One region of the Pontibacillus yanchengensis genome, then DNA from elsewhere that is predicted to be linked to it. Evidence: riboswitches for the same ligand, from Rfam matches in the RefSeq annotation. Region 1 holds a riboswitch; the other holds the start of a gene.
What was found. A riboswitch is a leader RNA that binds a small molecule or an ion and turns the genes downstream of it on or off. The one in region 1 is predicted to bind S-adenosylmethionine.
Positions count from the first base shown of each region.

Region 1 (5,928 bases):
TCGAGCATTTCTCCAGCATAAATATTAAATAAACCAAAATCATAAACCAACGTAAGGGTTTGATTTTCTACATTAATAAATTCTTCTTCAAGATCATCCCATTCATCTTCTGGTAACGTTGATAAGGAATCAATGGATGCTCGTACAATATTTTTTAATTCCTCTTCTGAAAAATCACGTATATTGACCATACCACGGTCATCAGTTTCATAACCATCTACATATTCCGCATAGACAAAGCCGTTTCCATTAGGGTGTAAATGATAAACTACATTTTTCTTATCCATGACACTTTCTTCAAAATGATAATTAACTCGTCCTAGTGATACTTCTTTACGTTCAAGTTCTGGGAAATTGTCTATAATGTCTAATTTTTCTTCAAAAGTAAGCATGTTGCCTCCATAAATATGTAGTATTTTTTGTCATTATAACATTGTAATTCTTACATTCAAAATGGCAAAAAGTTTTAATTTTGATGGGCTAGGGAAAAGAATGTTCATAAATTATTGTATTGTTGTTCTTGAAGGAGGATTATGGTGGTATTAAAAGGGGTAAAATTATCTGATGTATCAAAGATTTCCATTTCACTGATACTCGGAGGGTTTGTAATTATAGGCGTTTCTTTCTACTTTTTTGCAGAATTGGCCGAAGAAGTGATGGAGAAAGAGCCTTTAATAATAGATAAACTAGCAATAAATATGATGAATAATATACAACAAGCCTGGCTTGGTAATGCCTTTGGAATGATTACGGAAGCGGGTTCAGTACTGTGGTTGTCGATAGCTTCTGGGTTGCTTTTGGTTTACTTGTTATTTATTTCTGATAAAAGTAAATGGGTAAGTGTCTACTTTTTAGTCAACATGTTAGGGATAAGCCTTTTAACAAAGGTTTTAAAATTAGCTTTTGAGAGAAAAAGACCCGATATTTTAGAAAAATACGATGGTACAGGGTTTAGTTTTCCTAGTGGACACTCTACGGGGGCTATTGTCTTCTATGGGTTTGTTATTTATATAGTGTTTATTACAAATATGAAATCAAGTGTGAAATGGATATTAAATAGTTTTTTAGGTCTACTGATTTTATTGGTGGGGCTAAGTAGAGTATATGTAGGTGTACATTATTTTAGTGATATACTTGCTGGATTTTCATTTGGACTAGCTTGGTTGCTCATATGCATATTAGCATTAGAAGTGACTTTATGGAGACAACAAAGACGGCAAAAGAAAAAGCAAGAGGCCTTATTTAGCTAAGGTTTCTTGCTTTTAGTTTTCCTTTAACAATTTTGTTTCTTCTTTCAGTTGATTTACATCATATTTTTTACCTATTTCTCGTTTCATGAACAGAGCAAGTCCTGCTAATGCTACAATTAATATGCTTAAAATAATAAGACTTTGAGGTTTTAAAGATAGCAAACTAGATCCGAAAAAACCAAATAAAAATGAGCCAGGTAAAGTACCAACAAGGGTTGCAAAGGTGTATTTCCACCACTTCACTTCAACTCGTGCACATATATAGGTAACTAAATCAAAGTTCACACCTGGTAATAGGCGTATCATCAAGACTGATTTAAATCCGTGTTCTTCAAGGTCTTTTTTCAAAGTATATAAATTTTGTTTTTTTTCGTCGCTGATTTGAATTTCTTCAAGAAAATAACGAAGAACGAGTAGTGAGAGCAATGAACCTAAAACAGTACCTGTAACAATATATAATGTACCCATATACCGCCCAAAAAGTAATCCACATGCAACAGCAATTATGGATAGTGGTATTAAAGTGAAAGGACGTATGATAAAGATTAATATAATGACAACAGGTGCCCATATACCAAAGTTTTCTACCCAACTTTCTATGTGGTCAGGTTTAATATGAAGAAACATTTTATTTACAAAGAGCATGCCACCAGCTACGACTAACAAAATAATGATTTTCCATAAAAAGCTTTTTAAACTACTGTTCACTAGAATCCCTTGCCTTTCTTAACTGGGCCAATTGAAATGTTTTATAATCGGTCTATCCCCTAAAAATGATAGGTTAAAACTATGTAAATCTATTCTTTAGTAGGGAGGACACTTGTCCTAGGGTTCTATTATGCATACAATAGGTGAAGGGTACTATACATATATTATGAAAGGAAGAGAATACATGAATAATGAACAAACCATTCAAGTAAAACAATACGAAGAATTGTACTCGATTCAAGCTGTAAAAGGCCAATCCCTGTTAGCTTCTGCATTTGAGCAAGAGGTTCCGTTGGATTTCAAGTGTCAAAAAGGGAATTGTACTCGTTGTAGAGTAGAACTACTTGACGGTGACGATATCGTAAACAATCCTACTCCTAAAGAACATGAAAAATTGGAAGAGGAATTGGAACAAGGATATAGACTTGCTTGTCAGACGGTTCCATTAAAATAATCGGTTTTTTTCTTCTAAATCACAACTTATTACAATACATAAACCCCTGACTCAACAATAGTATGGTCAGGGGTTTATTATGGGAAAAATCACTATGAGGTATTATTTTCTATAGGTAGATATTTTGCTATCCTTCACCAATTTAAGCTCTTGTACGATAGTGAGTATTATGAGATTTTAATGTGTCATCTGATCCAAATAAGAAATGTTTCTCCATGTTTGGAGAGTATTTGGAATTAATAGCTTCACGACCGACTGTTTCTGCAACTTCCCGAAGCATAGTAGGTGAAGCTCCACAACATAAACCAAAATAATTTACTCCAGCATCATAGGCTTCTTTCGCCCAGTTTGCGATTTCATAACGGTTACAGTACAACGGATCAAGTGACGTAGGGAATGTAGTTTCCGTTGGTAAATGACAAGAACAACCACCGTCAGGTAAATTGAAGAATGTTGGATGTTCTTCCGTTGTGCGATAAGGCACTGGTAAAGCCGCTACAAAACCATCGACAGTTTCTCTAATTTTATCTACAAAAGGTTGCATTGTAGCTGGGCCTCTAAAGCAGTTCATCCCTACAACAAGAGCTCCGTTTTCTTGAAGCTTCTGACAAGCTTCATCCACTTCATATCCATCTCTCATCTTATTTTCACCCATTACTCCAAGGGTAATTACAGCAGGTAAGTCGTGTTTCAGAATTTCTTCTAAAGCAATTTGGGCTTCTTCGTAGTAATAAAATGTTTCACCATTCACAAAGTCTACGCCTTCTTCTTTACACCAAGTAAGCATTTCAGCGAACATGTTACGAACTTTTTCTTTAGATTCTGGGTCCTCAGGGTCAAATAAATTTGTGTTGGAAACGTTCCCAGCTACAAGAGCTTCTTCCGTTGGATGTTCCTTTGCAACTTCTTTAGCAAGACGTATAGCTTCTCGATTTAGTGGTTCTAGTAAATCTTCTTTTCCAATAATACGCATTTTTTCTCTATGAGCATTATAGGTGAATGCTAATACTACATCAGATCCTGCATTCATGTAGTCACGATACGTTTGTTTCAATGCTTGAGGATTTTCTAATGCTACCTCAGGAACGAAAGAACCTGCTTGTAAATAACCTCTTCTTTCCAGCTCAAATAAATAACCTTCTCCGCATACTACGGGACCTTCTTGTAAACGTTGCTCAAGTGTACGTTTCATTGTTTACATCCTTTCTTTTTATCTCTTGGGTGAAGAGGGTATGAAAAAACCCCCTTCATAAGAAGAGGGTATATGTATATATGCCTCCTCTTATCTTCCAGATTTTAAGAATCTGTAGGATTTAGCACCTTTTTCAACATCGTTCGGATGAAAGGTTGCCGGGCTTCGCAGGGCCTATTCCCTCTGCCACTCTAGATAAGAGATATTCTTTTTATTTAATTTCGTAAGTTGAATTATAAAACAGAACTTTACCTTGGTCAATCGTTTTTTAACTCTTTTGAATTTTATATACAATATTAGCACGAATGTGTAAAATTATGGATGGATATAGTGGGGGTTACAATCCAAATTTGAGAGTGTAAAAGACGGTGAATCGTCTTAATTTTATAGAAGTGTGATGTATATATCATATGCAAACACCTTGGGGAGGGGAAGTTTTGGTACAACTTTTTAAGTTATTAGGGTATTACATCGTCGGACTAGTAGGTAAAAAGTCGCTCCAGTGCCACATAATAAACTTCATCCATATGTACGAGTTCATACCGTTGAATCCCTTACCAAATCTTGATAGGATAGTATTAGTAGGTAACTCTAAATAAAGGAGCTATGCAATATGGATTTTAATATATTTATGGAAGATGTTGTGACGCAAGCTCGTACGGAGATTGAACAAGCAGGTTATGAGCAATTGACTACTCCAGAAGAAGTAGATGAAGCGTTACAACGTAAAGGTACTACATTAGTAATGATAAACTCAGTATGTGGATGTGCTGGTGGAGTAGCTAGACCTTCTGCTGCACATGCTATTCATTATGATAAACGCCCTGATCACCTCGTTACAGTGTTTGCAGGTCAAGATCGTGAAGCAACGAATCGTGCACGTGAATACTTTGTAGGATTCCCACCATCTTCCCCTTCTTTTGCTTTTCTTAAAGACGGAGAGATTGTAACAATGGTAGAACGTCATGATATTGAAGGATTTGATCCTATTCAAGTAGTAGGTAAATTGCAAGGCATTTTTGATCAACATTGTGATGAAGTATAAATAGGGATGGGTCACCATCCATAAATTGAAAAAGATGGTCTATTGGCCATCTTTTTCGTCATTCTATAGGGGAAAATATTAGTTGTTAGATTATTATAAGGAGATTGAGATGTGAAAATAGGATACCGTACATTAAAAACGGCAGTTGGAACTCCTGTTGCTATTTGGTTTGCTCAAATGCTGGCTTTAACCAATTTTGCTTCTGCAGGAATTTTAACGATACTATGCATTCAAAACACAAGAAAACGTTCTATTGTAAGTGCATCTTCTCGATTCGCAGCATGTATACTTGCAATGGTTTTTTCGTTTATTATCTTTGAAACAATTGGCTATCATCCATTGGCAATAGGTATTATGCTTATTTTATTTATTCCTACCACCGTAAAATTAAAAATAACAGAGGGTATTGTCACAAGTTCGGTTATAATTTTGCATTTATATGGATCTAATGATATTAACGGAGAAACATTGCTAAATGAGTTGCTTTTAATTGTTGTTGGGATTGGCGTAGCCTTAATACTAAACTTGTACATGCCTAGTTTAGAAGGAAAACTTCGAGAAAAACAAACAGCGGTTGAAGAGAATTTTCAACGTATATTACAAGAAATTGCTGTATTCTTACGCTCAGGTGATCAGAAGTGGACAGGAAAAGAACTAACAACTACAGCGAACTTACTGGATGAAGCGAAGGCACTTGCATATCGAGATGTGGAAAATCATTTGTTACGTGGGCATCATCAGTATTATCATTACTTTCAAATGAGACAAAAGCAGTTTGAACTTCTAGAAAGAATGCTACCGTTAATCAGTAGAATTAATCAAACCTCGGATCATGCTACCATCATAGCTGATTTTTTTGAAGAATTATCTCAGAATGTTCATCCGGGAAATACTGCTGTTTTATTTTTGCAGCAGATTAAAGAATTACGTCATGAATTTAAACAAGCTGACTTGCCACAAACAAGAGAAGAATTTGAAACAAGAGCGAGTTTATTTACATTATTAAATGAGATAGAACAATATCTAGTTATTAAACGCATGTTCAAAAAGAGTGATATATAATGTTCTTGCTTATTTAGGGCAAGCTATTCTTACGAAGTCATTTAAGGAGGTATCGTAATGAAGAGCTTGCTCATTGTTGTGTTATTGGCCATGTCCCCTATATGGCCAATTGGTGAAAACCCTTCACGTGGCTATCCATTCTTAATAGTGAACAAAAGTACCAATCAATTAGCTTATATAGATGATGGTAAAGTAGAGAATGTGTACCCTGTGGCTA
Region 1 is NZ_WMEU01000002.1:491,328-497,255, forward strand. Features, by position in the region: gene GLW08_RS09615 (hypothetical protein) at 1-392, opposite strand, end outside; gene GLW08_RS09620 (phosphatase PAP2 family protein) at 534-1,250, shown strand; gene GLW08_RS09625 (VTT domain-containing protein) at 1,263-1,958, opposite strand; gene GLW08_RS09630 (2Fe-2S iron-sulfur cluster-binding protein) at 2,143-2,412, shown strand; gene GLW08_RS09635 (homocysteine S-methyltransferase family protein) at 2,555-3,604, opposite strand; SAM riboswitch class I at 3,692-3,806, opposite strand; gene GLW08_RS09640 (BrxA/BrxB family bacilliredoxin) at 4,218-4,649, shown strand; gene GLW08_RS09645 (aromatic acid exporter family protein) at 4,761-5,711, shown strand; gene GLW08_RS09650 (L,D-transpeptidase) at 5,769-5,928, shown strand, end outside.

Region 2 (5,928 bases), on a different contig from region 1:
AATAATCCAAAAAGAAGAAGGAGTAGTCGTGACCTCGAGAGATTTATCCTCAGACCAATATCATTCTCTAGAAGGGGACTACGTTATTACGACGTTACCTTTTTCGGTATTTCAGTTTGTTGATATATTCCCCTATGACACTTTTTCATTTAAAAAATGGAAAGCAATACGAGAAATTAGTTATGTTGACTCAGTCAAAATAGGCTTAGAGTTTAAACACCCTTTTTGGAAACAGCTAGGTATTGGAAATGTCATCACAGATTTTCCGACCAGATTTAGTTATATCCCAAGTCATAAAATTGAAGAAGGGAAACCTGGGGTTATGCTTGGGAGTTATAGTTGGAGTGAAAATGCAAATCTATGGAGTAGCCAGCCAGAACAAGAACGAATTCGTCAGGCCCTTCATGGGTTATCCAAGATATATGGAGATGTAGTGTATTCAGAATATCTAGCTGGAACCACCTTTAGTTGGAACCAAAACCCATTTGCAGCGGGTGCGTTCACTCTATATGCACCTTATCAGGAACAGGACTTATCTGAAGCTGTTTATGTACCTCAAGGGAAAGTTCATTTTGCAGGAGAACACGCCTCACGTTTTCACGGCTGGGTAGAGGGAGCGATTGAATCAGGTATCCGCACCGCTTATGAAGTGAATTATCGAATTGATTAATACAAGGCACCTTGGAGAGGGGGAGGGGATAAAATGTGGGGCTGGTTGGTCGATATTGTGATGAACAGTTGGTTAGGTGTATGCTTATTAGTTTCCATACCGATTATTCTGTTTAGTCTTGCATCAAGTAATAGAAAGCGTATGAATAAAGATATTGAGAAAGATCCATATGACCATCGTAAAAACCCACCTCCACCGCCTGGTGGAGGTGGGTTTTTATAGAGAAGTCCTTTGTAGGGGGGATGTAACAAGCACTTTTAAAACATGGACGTTATCTACATGATATTCTAGGGTTATCCAATAGAAAGGGGGTATCTCTATGAACATTTTAATGATTAATTTTCCAGCCGAGGGTCATGTTAATCCTACTCTTGGCATGGTAAAGGCTTTTACTGATAGAGGAGACGAAGTCCATTATTTAACAACTGAGAAAATTAATCATAGGTGGAATATTGGATTTAGTGGCTAATGATTTAGGCGTGAGTCTTGGAAGGGCTGGCTTTAGGGAAAGTGGAGGAGTTGAGCAAGCTCTACGGGAGATTGATGCGTTTATAGGAAAAAAGTAAAATGCAATAAAATAGTGCCAACCCCCCCACCGCGATAATGCTGTAGCGTGGTGGGGGTCTGGCACTTATTTTGTGGCAGTTATATTGTATTTGCGGGTTGATTTGTATAAGCTAGTGCTTGTTCGAAATCGACAATGAGTTCATCTGCATCTTCCAGTCCTACTGATAAGCGGAGTAAACCTTTTGTAATACCGCGCTGGTCACAATCATGATCAGGCATAGAGCCGTGTGACATATTTCTTGGATAAGATAGGATGGACTCAACTGCCCCAAGGCTAACAGCGAAAACGGGCAGCTTTAACCGTTCTACAAATTGCTCAACGGCCTGTTCATTGGCGAGTTCGAATGACAGAACAGCACCGCCATTTTTGGCTTGTTTTTGTTGAACTTCATAATATGAGTTTGAAGTCAATCCAGGATAATAGACTTTTGTAATAAGAGAATGGCCTTCTAAATAATTTGCTAGTTTTTCTGCTGATTCTACAGACTGCCGCATTCTAGCGTGCAGGGTTTTGATGCCGCGAAGGACCAGCCAGCAATCCTGAGGTCCTAAAATGGCACCGCATGAATTTTGTAAAAAACCGATTTGTTGGGCTAATTGTTCATCATTTACTACTACTAAACCAGCAACAACATCACTATGTCCTGCTAAGAACTTGGTGGCACTGTGAATAATAATATCCACACCAAGATCGAATGGTTTTTGTAACAAAGGCGTTAAGAACGTATTATCCATATACGAAATACAATCATGCTGTTTAGCAAGCTGTGTAACTGCTTCAATGTCTGTTACTTTTAACAGCGGATTCGATGGTGTCTCGATAAAAACAGCCTTCGTGTTCGATTGAAAGGCTGCTTTTACTTCATCAAGCTTGGTCATATCCACAAAGGTATGCTCGATTCCGAAACGAGAAAGGACTTGCGTAACAAATCGGAATGTACCTCCGTACACATCCTCGGTAATGAGTAGGTGATCACCTTTGGACAATAGCATAAGAGAACTAGACACCGCAGCCATGCCAGAGGCAAACGCGAAACCATGCGTGCCACCTTCAAGGTCAGCTATGGTAGTTTCTAGTGCATCCCGGGTTGGGTTACCGGAGCGAGCATAATCGTATTGACCAAATTCACTAATATCCTCTTGGTGGAATGTTGAAGCATGTTGAATCGGTACACTAACTCCATTGGATGTTTTGTCTACAGAATAATCATTGTGAAGTAGCTTAGTTTGAACAGAATAATTAGACATGTTGCTTAACCTCCGTTTGTGCTTTATCAAGAGCTTGTTGTAGATCTTTTGTTAGATCTCTATCATCCTCAATTCCTACAGATAAGCGGAGTAATCGATTATCTACACCATAACTAGAGCGTACTTCTTCTGGTATATCAGCATGCGTCTGAGTGGCAGGGTATGTGATAAAGGTTTCCACACCGCCAAGGCTCTCCGCAAAAGAAATAAGCTCAAAACTCTGAAGAAGGTATGGGACGAACTCCTCTTGTTGAACACGGAAGGAAAGCATGCCTCCATGACCAGGATAGAGAACATCTGTTACATTGGAATCGTTCTTAAGGAACTCAGCGATTCGTTTTGCATTGGTCTCATGCTGCTTCATACGAAGACCTAGTGTTTTTATACCTCTCATTAACAGCCAACAATCAAATGGGGATAATACGGCACCAGAAGCGTTCTGTTCAGCAGCCAGACTTTCACAGATGGCTTCATCATTGGCTACTACGAGTCCGGCGAGTACGTCATTGTGACCTCCAAGGTATTTCGTTGCCGAGTGTATGACAATGTCTGCACCTAGTTGAAGTGGTTGCTGTAGATAAGGTGTAAAGAAAGTGTTATCCACGATTAGAAGTAGGTTGTATTTTTTAGCTAATTTTGCAATGGCTTCGATATCAATTTGGGTCATGAGTGGATTAGTGGGTGTTTCGATAAATAGTCCTTTTGTCTTCTCTGTTACTACTTGTTCGAAATCTTCTGGCTCTGTGCTATTCACGTACGTAAATCCAAGGCCAAATTTTTGAAAGTGATTTTCGAAGAGACGGTAAGATCCACCATAAACATCTTGGGTAACAACGAATTCATCTCCTGGGGTGAAAATAGAGAAGACCGTTTGAATGGCAGCCATTCCGGAACTAAATGCAAATCCATCAAGACCAGATTCCAATGTAGCGATGGATTGCTCTAATAAATCGCGGGTTGGATTACCGGTACGGATATAATCATATCCAGTTGATTGTCCAATTCCTGGATGGCGGTAAGCAGTAGAGAGGTGGAGTGGTGGGGTGACAGCACCTGTTGTGGATTCACTGCGGTTCCCTGTTTGTGCTAGTTTTGTATCTAAATGATGACTACACATGTCGATCGACTCCTTTAGTATGGTATGAATGATAATAAAAAAAGCCCTTCCGAAGAAGAGCTTGATGGTCTCAAGTTTATCCTTCTTCTTATCTTTCAAGTGGACATTCATCCCACTTGCTGGAGGTAGCACCTCACCTAAATAGGCCGGTTGCTGAAGCTTCGACGGACCAGATCCCTCAGCTTCTCTGAATAAGAATGTTATGTGATTTGTAATTTATTTAATTACTACCATACAGCATTAAAGGATGTTACGCAATGAATGATTTTAGAAAATTTAAACTTTGGATAAATAGAGGAGGGGTGTGCTCGGAAATTCTATAATTTGCTCTGAATGCTCTCAGTCCCCCCTCTAAATCTCACTCCAGATCAATTCCCCTATAAAAAAGCCATCAAGGTATTCCCTCAATGGCTAATGTGATTTATTTTCGGTTTTCATAAACTTCATCAAAGCGTTGTGCTAAATCAAAGTCGCGGTTTGTTAGGCCACCTACATCATGAGAAGTAAGGGCTACAACGACCTCTTTGTACTCTAATTGTATCGAAGGATGATGGTCTTTTTCGTCTGCGATGGTGCCAATTTGTTGAACAAATTCTAACCCATCTTTATATTGTGCAAAAGTGTACACTCGTCCTATTTCAACTTCGTCTTTCACTTCCCATTGAGGGATATCCTCATGATTTTGCTTAATTTCCGTTTGAGATAATGTGCTCATGGTAATCCTCCTTATTAGGTATGGACTTCTATATATATTTTACCTTTTCATAAAAGAGTTAAACTAACCATAAAGTACCAAAGGGTTTTATGATAACTATGGAGAATATTATTATAGTAATGAAACATTAGTGATCTAGCTTAATAGGGAAGTGAATAAATGAGAGAATGGTTGAAAGTATTAAGGAAAGAAAAAGGATTCACCCAGGAATATGTAGCTTCCTTGTGTCATATTGATCGAGCATATTATGCTCAAATTGAAAGCGGTAAACGAACACCAAGTTTACAAATCGCTGAGAAAATAGCTGACATCTTATCATTTAATTGCTCAAACTTTTATGTGGATTATTTTATCGAACCATTACAAGCATCTTTGTCAGATTTACCTATTACATTTACACATTGTGATTTAGATTTAAAATATACATGGGTGTTTAACTCTCAGGTTGATTTTGAAGACAATTGGCTCATAGGCAAACAAATATACGATATAATGGATGAATCCTATAGTGACAAGTTAGTGGCCTTAAAAAAGGAAGTAATACGAACTGGGGAAATAAAAAAAGAGGTAATCGCGTTCTCCTTAAATGGAGAAGAACGTGATTATTTGACTTATGCCAAACCATTATATAACAAGAAAAATAGTATTGTAGGTGTAGCTACGGCAGCAATGGATATTTCAAAAGTAAAGTAAGTATAAGTTCTAGCGATTACATGTCTAGCTCCATCGCCCAGCGACTAATGTGCTTCCTCACCTCTGTACGACACATATATTTTCATGTTTCCTTTATCTCATACGGAATCAGGTGAAGTTCTGGGGTGAAAGAGGTTCGATTAAGACCGCTGCATCGTAAGCAACATCGAACCAACCCACGCCATGTGGGCCAAAGCATATATATCGCTAAGCGGGCGCCCCGAGTTTTTGTTCTTTATTCATTGATTTCTATATTTCGTTTTAACAATTCTTCCTCGAGAATAGTTAGAAATGATGCTTCGACGTCTTCGTTTTCTTTAGCTTCTTGATATGCTTTAATTAATAATTCATCTGTCAATTTTACGACCATTGGAATCCCCCCACAGCAACTTCTATATCTCTACTAATTATTATCTTGTACTACAAAGAACCTTTTTGTCATGTGGCTCATTTGTTACACAATAGAAACTTTCATCAATTTGTTTTATGAAAATAGTAATGAAAGTGGGTTGCTTAATATAGTATAAATAATACACTTGTGGGTAATGTCAGAAACTATTAATTACAGGACTTGAATATTTATGAAGATGATAGGTGCTGTAGCTCATTTACTGTAACAAATCGATATCCTTGATTTGATAATAATTTCAAGATTTCATTAATCGTATTTAAGCCATTATTAGTTTTATCATACATAGGGTGTAGTAGAATAATAGACCCTGTTTAATATTACTTTTTACGTAGTCAACTTTCTTTGAAAGTAGTATGAAGTATCCGGCTCTATATGAATTTCTTCTTTAGTATAGGAAGAGGACTTAAAAATCATAGGTTTATGAGAATAAGTATGATTCCCTAATTGATGCCCAGCATTGCTAATCTTTTCTCCGAGTTCCATATTTTCTTTGAGTTTGTTTCCTA
Region 2 is NZ_WMEU01000001.1:862,673-868,600, reverse strand. Features, by position in the region: gene GLW08_RS04220 (flavin monoamine oxidase family protein) at 1-670, shown strand, start outside; gene GLW08_RS04215 (hypothetical protein) at 704-892, shown strand; partial or broken gene GLW08_RS04210 (macrolide family glycosyltransferase) at 990-1,124, shown strand; gene metC (cystathionine beta-lyase) at 1,316-2,485, opposite strand; gene GLW08_RS04200 (methionine biosynthesis PLP-dependent protein) at 2,478-3,602, opposite strand; SAM riboswitch class I at 3,688-3,800, opposite strand; gene GLW08_RS04195 (4a-hydroxytetrahydrobiopterin dehydratase) at 4,024-4,317, opposite strand; gene GLW08_RS04190 (helix-turn-helix domain-containing protein) at 4,477-5,010, shown strand; gene sda (sporulation histidine kinase inhibitor Sda) at 5,246-5,380, opposite strand; partial or broken gene GLW08_RS04180 (polysaccharide deacetylase family protein) at 5,590-5,928, opposite strand, start outside.
Region 2: another riboswitch for S-adenosylmethionine. It lies ahead of GLW08_RS04200 (methionine biosynthesis PLP-dependent protein); the one in region 1 lies ahead of GLW08_RS09635 (homocysteine S-methyltransferase family protein).